3 regions of the Ligilactobacillus sp. LYQ60 genome follow, and region 3 is predicted to be linked to each of the others. Evidence: riboswitches for the same ligand, from Rfam matches in the RefSeq annotation. Region 3 holds a riboswitch; each other region holds the start of a gene.
The links. A riboswitch is a leader RNA that binds a small molecule or an ion and turns the genes downstream of it on or off. The one in region 3 is predicted to bind lysine.
Positions count from the first base shown of each region.

Region 1: it holds a riboswitch for lysine, as region 3 does, so the genes downstream of both, lysA (diaminopimelate decarboxylase) here and yjeM (glutamate/gamma-aminobutyrate family transporter YjeM) in region 3, are expected to answer to the same signal.
Region 2: it holds a riboswitch for lysine, as region 3 does, so the genes downstream of both, ACI3EZ_RS02895 (amino acid permease) here and yjeM (glutamate/gamma-aminobutyrate family transporter YjeM) in region 3, are expected to answer to the same signal.

Region 1 is NZ_JBJFZV010000001.1:146,347-149,629, forward strand. It holds gene ACI3EZ_RS00660 (aspartate kinase) at 1-812, opposite strand, end outside; lysine riboswitch at 1,000-1,187, shown strand; gene lysA (diaminopimelate decarboxylase) at 1,294-2,607, shown strand; gene dapD (2,3,4,5-tetrahydropyridine-2,6-dicarboxylate N-acetyltransferase) at 2,610-3,283, shown strand, end outside.
Region 2 is NZ_JBJFZV010000002.1:2,306-5,588, forward strand. It holds gene serS (serine--tRNA ligase) at 1-42, opposite strand, end outside; gene ACI3EZ_RS02895 (amino acid permease) at 299-1,771, opposite strand; lysine riboswitch at 1,879-2,054, opposite strand; gene ACI3EZ_RS02900 (zinc-ribbon domain-containing protein) at 2,096-2,998, opposite strand; gene ACI3EZ_RS02905 (sulfite exporter TauE/SafE family protein) at 3,147-3,283, shown strand, end outside.
Region 3 is NZ_JBJFZV010000005.1:78,831-82,113, forward strand. It holds gene ACI3EZ_RS05805 (metal-dependent transcriptional regulator) at 1-61, shown strand, start outside; gene yjeM (glutamate/gamma-aminobutyrate family transporter YjeM) at 222-1,760, opposite strand; lysine riboswitch at 1,873-2,046, opposite strand; gene glmU (bifunctional UDP-N-acetylglucosamine diphosphorylase/glucosamine-1-phosphate N-acetyltransferase GlmU) at 2,211-3,283, shown strand, end outside.

The DNA of each region.
Region 1 (3,283 bases), on a different contig from region 3:
TCCCCCGCAATTGCTGGAATAAGGGCTTCATCGTGAAACACGGAAAAACCGGCGTATGCCAGTTCGCGCATTTCCCGATACGTCATTTCTTTGATGGGACGCGGATTGGAAATAATTGCTGGATTGGCCGCATAAATCGCATCTACGTCCGTAAAGTTTTCGTAGCATTCAGCTGCCACTCCCCGCGCAATAATAGCGCCAGTAATGTCTGATCCCCCGCGAGAAAACGTGGCAATTTCTCCGGCAGAAGTATAGCCGTAAAATCCCGGAACCACCAAAACTTCCTGGAAAGCTTGGAGCCGCACCAGGTGATCATAGGTTTCAGGGAGAACCGTTGCATTATTGGGGCCATGTTGATCACTTACAACAATTCCCGCTTCTTTGGGATCAATGAAACGAGCAGGAATCTTCTGATAGTTGAGGAGGGCAGCGATCAGAAAGGCTGTTAGCCGTTCCCCAGTAGCCTTAAACGCGGCCATTAAATAGTCTGCGTTCGGGAAGGAAGTCTCCGCTAAGGAAATAATCGTTTGTGGAATAAACTGTAAGTCACTTTGCGGTAAATTAAAGTACGCAGCAATTTCGAAGTACCGGTGAATAATTTCTTCCCGAATTGCAGCGTAATCATCACGGTGAAGAACGGCGGTTGCGTATGCAATTAATAAATCCGTCACCTTAACATCATCGGCTGAACGTTTCCCGGGAGCAGATACCACCATTATTCGGCGTTTCGGGTCTTCCCTAATAATTGCGATTGCCTGCTCAACGTGTGGCCCATCTGCGAGCGAACTTCCCCCAAACTTAACGACTTTCATGTAATTTCCCCTCCAAATAAGAATTCTGTGAAAGATTACGTATTATTTTAATAACGCATTTGGTGCTGTCAACACCTAAAGTAAAATAAAAATAACAAATAGTGGTGCCATCTAAGGAAGAAAAAAATAATGAAAATTAAATTTCAATTAGCGATTGACATTTAGTAAATAGCAGTGTAGATTAAAAGCAAGTCGAAGAGGCGCGGCCAATATCAGTATCTTGGGTTAGTTTATTCCCGAACGATGATCCCAAGTGAAAGGAGCGGTCGCCGAAGCGCTGGAAAGGGAATTTTATTTCTGGTTTGCTGGGTTGAAGTTTAAGAGACTTCAGACTGTCGCAAGAAAATAAAGGCTTGCGGGGCGCTATCGACATCGGATTTCTACACTAATTTTAATTAACGATTACGTAGATTCCCCTGTGTGACGCGCACACGGGGGATTTTTTTAGCGCCCTGTACTCAAAACGTATGGGGGAATTAAAATGTCATTTTCACACCAATTCGCAACAACGCCAACTGGTCACTTAATGCTCGGGGGATGTGATGCCCTGACACTTGCCCGTAAATACGGAACGCCACTAATCGTATACGACGTTGACCAGCTTAAGGCGGCTGTTTCTCAATTCACACAAACACTTGCCGCTTCGGAGCTCACATCTGCCGTTTGTTACGCAAGTAAGGCATTCTCGTGTATCGCAATCTACCAGTTAATGGCCCGTTTAGGGTGTCATGTTGATGTGGTATCAGGGGGAGAACTCTATACTGCGCTTCAAGCTCACTTCCCACCGGAGCGAATTTGTTTTCACGGAAATAATAAAACAAAAGCAGAGCTAGAATTTGCAATTACCAAGCATGTCGGAACAATTGTTATTGATAATTTCCACGAAATTAACTTACTAAAGCAGGTTTTGACTAACCAGAACGCTACGGTCAACGTGATGCTTCGGGTGACGCCTGGGGTACAGGCACACACTCATCGATACATTACGACTGGCCAAATTGACAGTAAGTTTGGGTTCGATCTCGCTTCAGGGCAGGCAACTACCGCGTTGCAGTGGATTTTAGCCTGTCCCCGCATGAACTTCATTGGGGTTCATGCTCACATCGGTTCACAAATCTTTGTACCGGATGGCTTCGTTACGGAAATTAACCGATTATGCACCCTTATTGCACAATGGGCCCGTAACTTTGCGGTAATCCCCGCCGTACTTGATATTGGCGGGGGATTTGGCATTCAGTATACAAATGATGAGCACCCGGTTCCCGTGAAGACGATTCTTCAAACAATTACCACCACTGTCAAACAATCTTTTAAGCAAGCCCATTTGCCACTGCCAGCCTTGTGGGTCGAACCCGGGCGGGCCATCGTTGGTCCCGCCGGAACTACGCTATATACCGTGGGGAGTGAAAAACACCTCCCCGGGAGATTACCGTACGTCGCCGTCGACGGGGGGATGGGCGATAACATTCGACCAGCCCTATACGATGCCCACTACACTGCATTAAATGCTGCATGTCCAACCGCCCCCGCAATTAACCGGATTCGGTTAGTTGGAAAGTACTGCGAATCGGGAGATGTTTTAGTGGATGATTTACGAATTGCACCGTTATCCGCAGGAGACATTGTGGCGATACCAGTAACCGGCGCATATGGTTATTCAATGGCATCTAATTACAACCGAAATTGCCGACCGGCAGTCGTTTTTGCACAGCGCGGACATTCGCAACTCGTAATTCGACGTGAAAGCTATTCACAACTAGTAATTAATGATTTGCCGTATGAAGGGAGTAATTAAAAATGAAGCAAATGAATACCCAAGAAATAATTAACTACATTGGAAACGCCCCTAAAACAACGCCCGTTCGGGTTTATCTTCAAGGAAAATTTACGACTGTTACGTTCCCAGCAGAAATCACCAGTTTTCATACACCAACCATGGCAATTTTGATTGGTGATTGGGGAAAGATTAAGCCCTTTATTACGGCGCATGCCACAGTAATTGAAACAACCCACGTCGAAGTACTTGCTCGAAATAGCGCCGTTCCGCTGCTAGACTACATTGACACGGATGCTCGAATTGAACCCGGAGCGATTATCCGGGACCAGGTTAAAATTGGAAACCGGGCAGTCATTATGATGGGGGCTATCATTAACATCGGCGCTGTAATCGGGGAAGAATCGATGATCGATATGGGCGTAGTCCTAGGGGGCCGAGCGCAAGTCGGCCGGCATTGTCATATTGGCGCGGGGAGCGTTTTAGCCGGAGTAATTGAACCGGCAAGCGCGCAACCAGTTGTTATTGAGGACAACGTTATGGTTGGCGCCAATGCAGTTGTACTAGAAGGCGTCCGGGTTGGCTACGGGGCAGTCATTGCCGCAGGCGCAGTGGTGACACATGATGTGGCTCCCAACACCGTCGTTGCTGGGGTCCCAGCTCGGATTATTAAAAAGAAAGATAACCGAACGGCAAA
Region 2 (3,283 bases), on a different contig from region 3:
GTATTCATCCGGGTTCTTTCGAATATCCTTAACGTCTAACATGGTATTCCTCCTTAAAAAAGTAAACGGAGCCCGTCATCCCATGGGACGAACGGACTCCGTTTCGCGGTACCACCCAAGTTCGCATTCCTTGCGCACTCAACTAAGGTAACGGTCTCCCGTGCGGCATTACCCGCCCATACTTAACTCGCTGGAGTTTCGGTTCGGAGCTCTCACCATTCCCCGTCTCTGAAAACCTACTTATGGCGAATTATGATGTTTAACACTTTAGCTTTGGTTTCAGTATAATCCGCTCCGCCTACTTGTCAACCTGTTTCTTCTCCGTTACCCGGGTCGTCGTCAGGTCAACTTCCTTGAGCGGAATTAACTTCGTATGATGCTTAAATTTGTAGTAGAAAAACAGTCCGAAGAACAACGGAACCGACATGTACGTAATCAAAATTTGATACCAGTCAAGGTGGGTAAACGCCTTAGTATTTTGCCCCACAATCACTAAAATACACATTACAAACGCCAAAATCGGCCCAAACGGGAACCATTTTGCCTTGTACTTCAGAGCGTTTAAGTCCTTCCCCTGAGCAACGTATGCCCGCCGGAACCGGTAATGTGAAATTGCAATTCCAACCCACGCAATAAACCCGGTTAACCCGCTCGCAGCCACTAAGAAAATATAAACCTTTTGCCCAAAAATACTCGTCAAGAACGTGGCCAACCCAACCAATGTTGTTACCAGTAACGCTGGGAGCGGAATTCCCCGTTGGTTCACTTTGCCAAAAATCCGCGGAGCATCACCGGTTTGCCCCAGCGACATTAACATCCGGGTTGATGCGTACATCCCCGAATTAGCCGATGACAGAACCGCCGTAAGAATGACCGCATTCATCACGGAGGCCGCCGAGGCTAACCCGACCCGTTTAAAGACCAGCGTGAACGGGCTAATGGCAATATCCTTAGCCGAAGAACCTAGTAAATCCGGACTGGTATACGGAATAATGCAAGCAATTACAAAGATTGACAGGATGTAAAATAACAGAATCCGCCAGAAAACCTGCTTGATTGCTGTCGGCACACTTTTTTCAGGTGTGGCTGATTCGCCAGCCGTAACCCCAACAAGTTCCGTCCCCTGGAATGAGAATCCAGCAACAACAAAGACGTTGAGAATTGCCGGCAATCCGCCCACAAACGGGGCCTGCTTGTATGTGAAGTTACGAAGGCCAACCGCATGGCCCCCTCCCATAATGCCTAAGATGGTAAGAAAACCAACCAACAAGAAAACAATAACGGTAACAATCTTTACCAGGGATAACCAGTATTCTGTCTCTCCGTACGACCTAACGGAGAGAAAGTTAATCAAGAAGACTAAGCTTAATGCGCCCAGACTAAAAATCCAATTAGGAACGTGGGGGAACCAGAACTGCAGCACCAATGCCGCCGTTGAGACATCAACCGCAATAGTGATTGCCCAGTTAAACCAGTAATTCCACCCCATCGCAAAGCCTAATGCCGGGTCAACAAACCGCTTTGTGTACGTAGCAAATGATCCCGACACCGGCATGTATGTCGCCATTTCTCCCAGTGACGTCATCAAGAAGTACACCATCACCCCAATTGCGACGTAGGCAATCAACCCGCCTCCAGGGCCGGCCGTAGAGATTGCGGAACCCGAAGCGACAAACAGCCCCGTCCCGATACTTCCTCCGAGGGCAATCATCGAAAGATGCCGGGTCTTTAAGTCCCGTTTTAGTGAATATTCGTGCGAATCCTTTTTCATGGGTTCGTCCTCCTCAGTAATATTATTGAGGCAAACACTAATCAACACCAAAAAGGGCGTAGCCTCGAACTACGCCCCACTCACTTCACAGTTATCTCTGATTCATGGATATCGATAGCGCTCCGCGGTCACCCGCGACAGTCGTCCAGCTCTTAACCAGACGCCCAGCTTCACCCGGGAGGATCCAGGTAAGGCTTCGGCGGTGCACCCTTTCACCTAGCTTCAATGGCAATCCCCTGCCTCAACTAAGTTACTACTGATTACCGCAACCTCTGTTCGATAGTGTTACAATACCAAACTTAGCGCTTAAATACAATCCCTAACTCACTCATCTTGATCGTCATGGTGCTCATCATGCTGTTTCCCCGCATTCCGCACCCGGTTCTCCGCTTCATCTTGTTCCTCTTCTTGTTTGGCTTCTTGCTGGTGCTGCTGGAAGTGCTGTTCAAACGCTATCATCCGTTCCCGGGGAGCCTGAAAAGTATACCGATCATTAGTAATTACCTGTCCCTTTATGCACAATAAAAGCAGCGGAATATCCCCTAACAGGATAATAAAAAGAAAGAAAAACGCGGGTAATTCAGCGTCATGAAACCGCCGAACCTGAGCCGTTAAGTTACAAATCACAGCTGCCGTTGTTCCAGCCATTCCAAGGGTAAAGCCAACCCGAAGAGCAAGTGTTTTACTAATTCCGAGTTCAACTAACAGCTGAACCCCTAGCCCAACAACCACCGTATAACAGGCCAGCAATAAAACCAATCCAAGCGTTCCCCACCAAAAATCTGCCCGGCCCATCCGTTTTCCTAAAACAAACGTATCCCGCATCATTAACTTCGTTGAAGGAATAATCCCCGGTTCAGCTGACTCATTTCGGGGAAGGTGTGGCACCCGCTGCTGTTCTCGTTGCATTTGCTGCTGCATTTCCATCAAGAACCGCTGAAGGTCCTCCTCACTATTGATTGTTGTCACCCGAATTGGCCTGTCACCCTGCACGGTCTTTCCCTGGAGATCCTCCTCTTCTTCCTGGTGGAGTTCATTCGGATCGAGGTATGCTTGATCCGCCCCACAGTACGGACAAAAATTAGCGTTTACCGGAATATCACGGTGACACTTCTTACATTTTTTCTTTTCACCCGTAGCATTATCCCGTTGTTGCCGGGCACCGCAAAAGGCACACTTGTCTTGGTTTCCTTCTAACTGGTGGCCACAGCGTTCACACGTATACATTAACTCCTCACCCGTTCTTAGTCATATTTCAGTTTGCCTTCAATATACCATACTTTATGCACTAACCCGCAGCAGAACCAAAACTTAATCAGCCGGTCTTTTTGAAAAGAGTATAATGAAGGTGATTTTATAAAAAGGAGCGTTACGTATGATTACAACAGCAGCGATCATGCTTTTTGTGGGGTTCCTTGCCGGAACGCTCGGCGCAATTCTTGGAATTGGGGGCGGAATGATTGTCACTCCAATTGTCACCCTCCTATTCGGGCTCAACATTAAGTACGCTAT
Region 3 (3,283 bases):
TAATGGCAAACAATTTGATGTTGGTTACAAAGCAGCAAATTATATTTTTGTCCGGGAGTAATCGTGGACGAAGAAAACGGGTGATGGGCAAGCAGCGTGAATCGCAAGGGAAAGATTCGGCGGTTAGTACTTCTATTTGGCCCGGTTGCCTTGGCACCGAATTAACGAAAATAGTAATGAGGGTGTGACATTCATCACACCCTCATTTTTTATTATGGTAACTAATCGTTGCTGTTTAGCTCTTCTGCAACGGGGATTCCCGTTGCAGTTCGGTGGCGCTGCCGGTAACCAGCTAGGGAGTAGAAGCTCCAGCCAACGATGCCGAAGAAGACTGGGCCAAAGACCGTCCAGAAGGCGGTATAAAGGTCGTGTTGAAGGAGTGGTTGGATAACCGTAAAGACGATCCCCATGAAAACGGTAGTCCAGCTAATAAACGAAACTGTTGTGGTCAATGCCCGGTTGGTGTAGATCTCAAATGGCCGTTCTAAGTCATGCCGTTTCTTAAAGAACGGGAAGGCCGCAATCAAGAAGAGATACGGCACGGAGGTTGTGACGTTGTTCATATCCTGCAGAACAGTGTAGAATGCCTGCGCGGATTTACCCCCAAAGGAAACCCCGAGGATAATCAGCACAACCATAATGGTTTGGAGCCACATGGCAGTTGCTGGCATTCCGTGTTCATTGAGCTTGGTGAGTTTAGTTGGCCATAACCGTTGCGGGGTTCCAATAATCATTGTCTTTAACGGGGAGTAGATGAGGATGAAGATGGCCCCAAAAATTGAAAAGATTTCTTCAATCCCGATAATCCGGTCGGCCCATAATCCCCATATTTTTGCGGTGGCAACGGATGTGTGGAGAAGAGTGTGCGCAATTGAATATCCAAGGTTACTCATTAATACCAGGGTAATGTTCCCTAGGTCAACGTTGCTGCCACTTAAAACCCGGTGCCAGTTAGCGGTAACCCCCCAAGCAAGGACACCGATGCAGTAGATTACAATCATGCCGATAGCGGCAATGATAATCCCCCGTGGGAAATTTTTGTCTGGGTCCTTTACCTTATCGATGGTGCTGCCCATCGTTTCCATTCCGCCATACGCAAAGACCGCGTAAACAAAGAACGACATTAGTGCGATGGGTGAGCCGAATGCGGGATTCGGGGATCTTACCATACTCTGGGTGGTTAATGGTTGAGCGAGGTGACCATGAACGACTACCAGGTAGATAGCACTGACAATAAGAAAGAAGATGGCTACTCCAATAATAAACGTTCCACAGAAACTGGCGATTTTTTCAATCTTATCAAACCCGCGGGTTGATACGAACGTCGCGAAGACGAGGAGGGTAATTCCGATTAACCCAAGTGTTTGGTTGGACGTTAATCCGAAGAGGTGCCATGACTGGGTAGTATCCCTTCCAAAAATAGCCCCCGAGATTGAAACTGAAATCGTTGAGAAGTTTGTCACCAGCCAGATAACCCATGCTGCGTACCAGATAAAAGTTCCGATGAACGCGGGCTTTTCGCCGATGCTAGCTTGGAGCCACGAGTAGATTCCTCCTTGGCTGTCTTGGAGGGCGGAACCATATTCCGCGAACATAAGTGAACTAGGGATGAAGAAGAATAGTGCCCCTAAAACGTACCAGAGCATTGCACCGTATCCCATTTGGTAGAAGCCGACGGTCGTATTACCAAGCCCATAAATGGCGGCAAAGATCATTAAGACCAGGCTCCACATTGACATTTTGCGTTGACTGTTTTCCATCAGTAACCGCTCCTTAATTAATTGGATTAAATAATTAATAAAGGTTGGCTAACACTACTGGTGAAGAAAACCCCTCCGGGCACCACATGCACCAGGAGGGGTTTATCCGTTCCGTGTGAATAGCGCTCCGCATTACTGCGACAGTCCGTAGCTTATTCAACTACGTCCCAGCACTCAGCTCATCCCAAGAACTGATGCTTCGGCAACCGCTCCTTTCGCTTTTCATCATCGGCGTGGGCAAGCCTCCGAAAAGGTACTCTTATTGGTCGCGACCTCTATTACCTTATTTACCAACTTTATACTACGTTCATTCGTGATCGTCAAGGAAAGGCGAATATTTTTTCAATTATTCTATTAAATGTTGGAATTATGATTTGAAGCTAAAATTGCGTCTCTTCAGGACATGGAGTAAGATTAAGATTAGTTAGTTAATAAAGGATTTGAGGAATTATGACAGAGAAATATGCAGTGATTTTAGCAGCAGGTCAGGGAACCCGAATGAAGTCGAAGTTATATAAGGTCCTCCACCCCGTTTGTGGGAGGGCAATGGTTGATCACGTATTAACTCAACTGGAGCAGGTTGGAATTGACCAGATTGTGACTATTGTTGGTCACGGTGCGGATCAGGTTAAGCGCCTTCTTGGTGAGCGAACCACCTATGCTTTGCAGGCGGAACAGCTTGGAACGGGGCACGCCGTGATGCAAGCGGAGGATGTTTTGGGTCCCAAGGATGGCGTTACCCTCGTAACGTGTGGTGATACCCCATTATTTACCGCGACGACGTTTAAACAGTTGTTTGCTTACCACGAGCAACAAGGAGCGGCAGCCACGGTTTTAACGGCGCATACGGAACAACCGTTTGGCTATGGACGGATTATCCGGAATGCGGATGAAACGGTTGCCAAGATTGTTGAACAGAAGGACGCAACTTCAGAAGAAGCAGCTGTTCAGGAAATTAACACGGGTGTGTATTGTTTTGATAATAAGGAATTATTTGCCGCACTTCACCAGTTATCCAACGATAACGCGCAGGGTGAGTACTACCTCACGGATGTCATTGGTATCTTAAAACAGGCTGGTAAACAGGTCGACGCCTTCCAAATGGACGACTTCACGGAATCAATGGGCGTTAATGATCGGGTGGCGCTGGCAAACGCAACGCGGGTGATGCAGCAGCGAATTAACACCCACCACATGCAAAACGGGGTTACCATGATCGACCCAGCGACCACGTACATTGATGCGGATGTCCAGATTGGGAACGATACTGTAATTGAACCTGGGGTGGTGCTTAAAGGGAAGACAATCATTGGGAGTGATTGTGTGGTTGGTGCGCACTCCGAGATTCGGGATAGTGTCATTGAGAATGGCGTAACGGTAACGGCATCATTCCTTGAAAATGCGGTAATGCATAAGGATAGTAATATTGGACCGTACAGTCACCTCCGGCCAAAGGCAGAGATTGGTGAAGGGGTTCATATCGGAAACTTCTGCGAAGTTAAGAACGCGCAGATTGGTCAAAA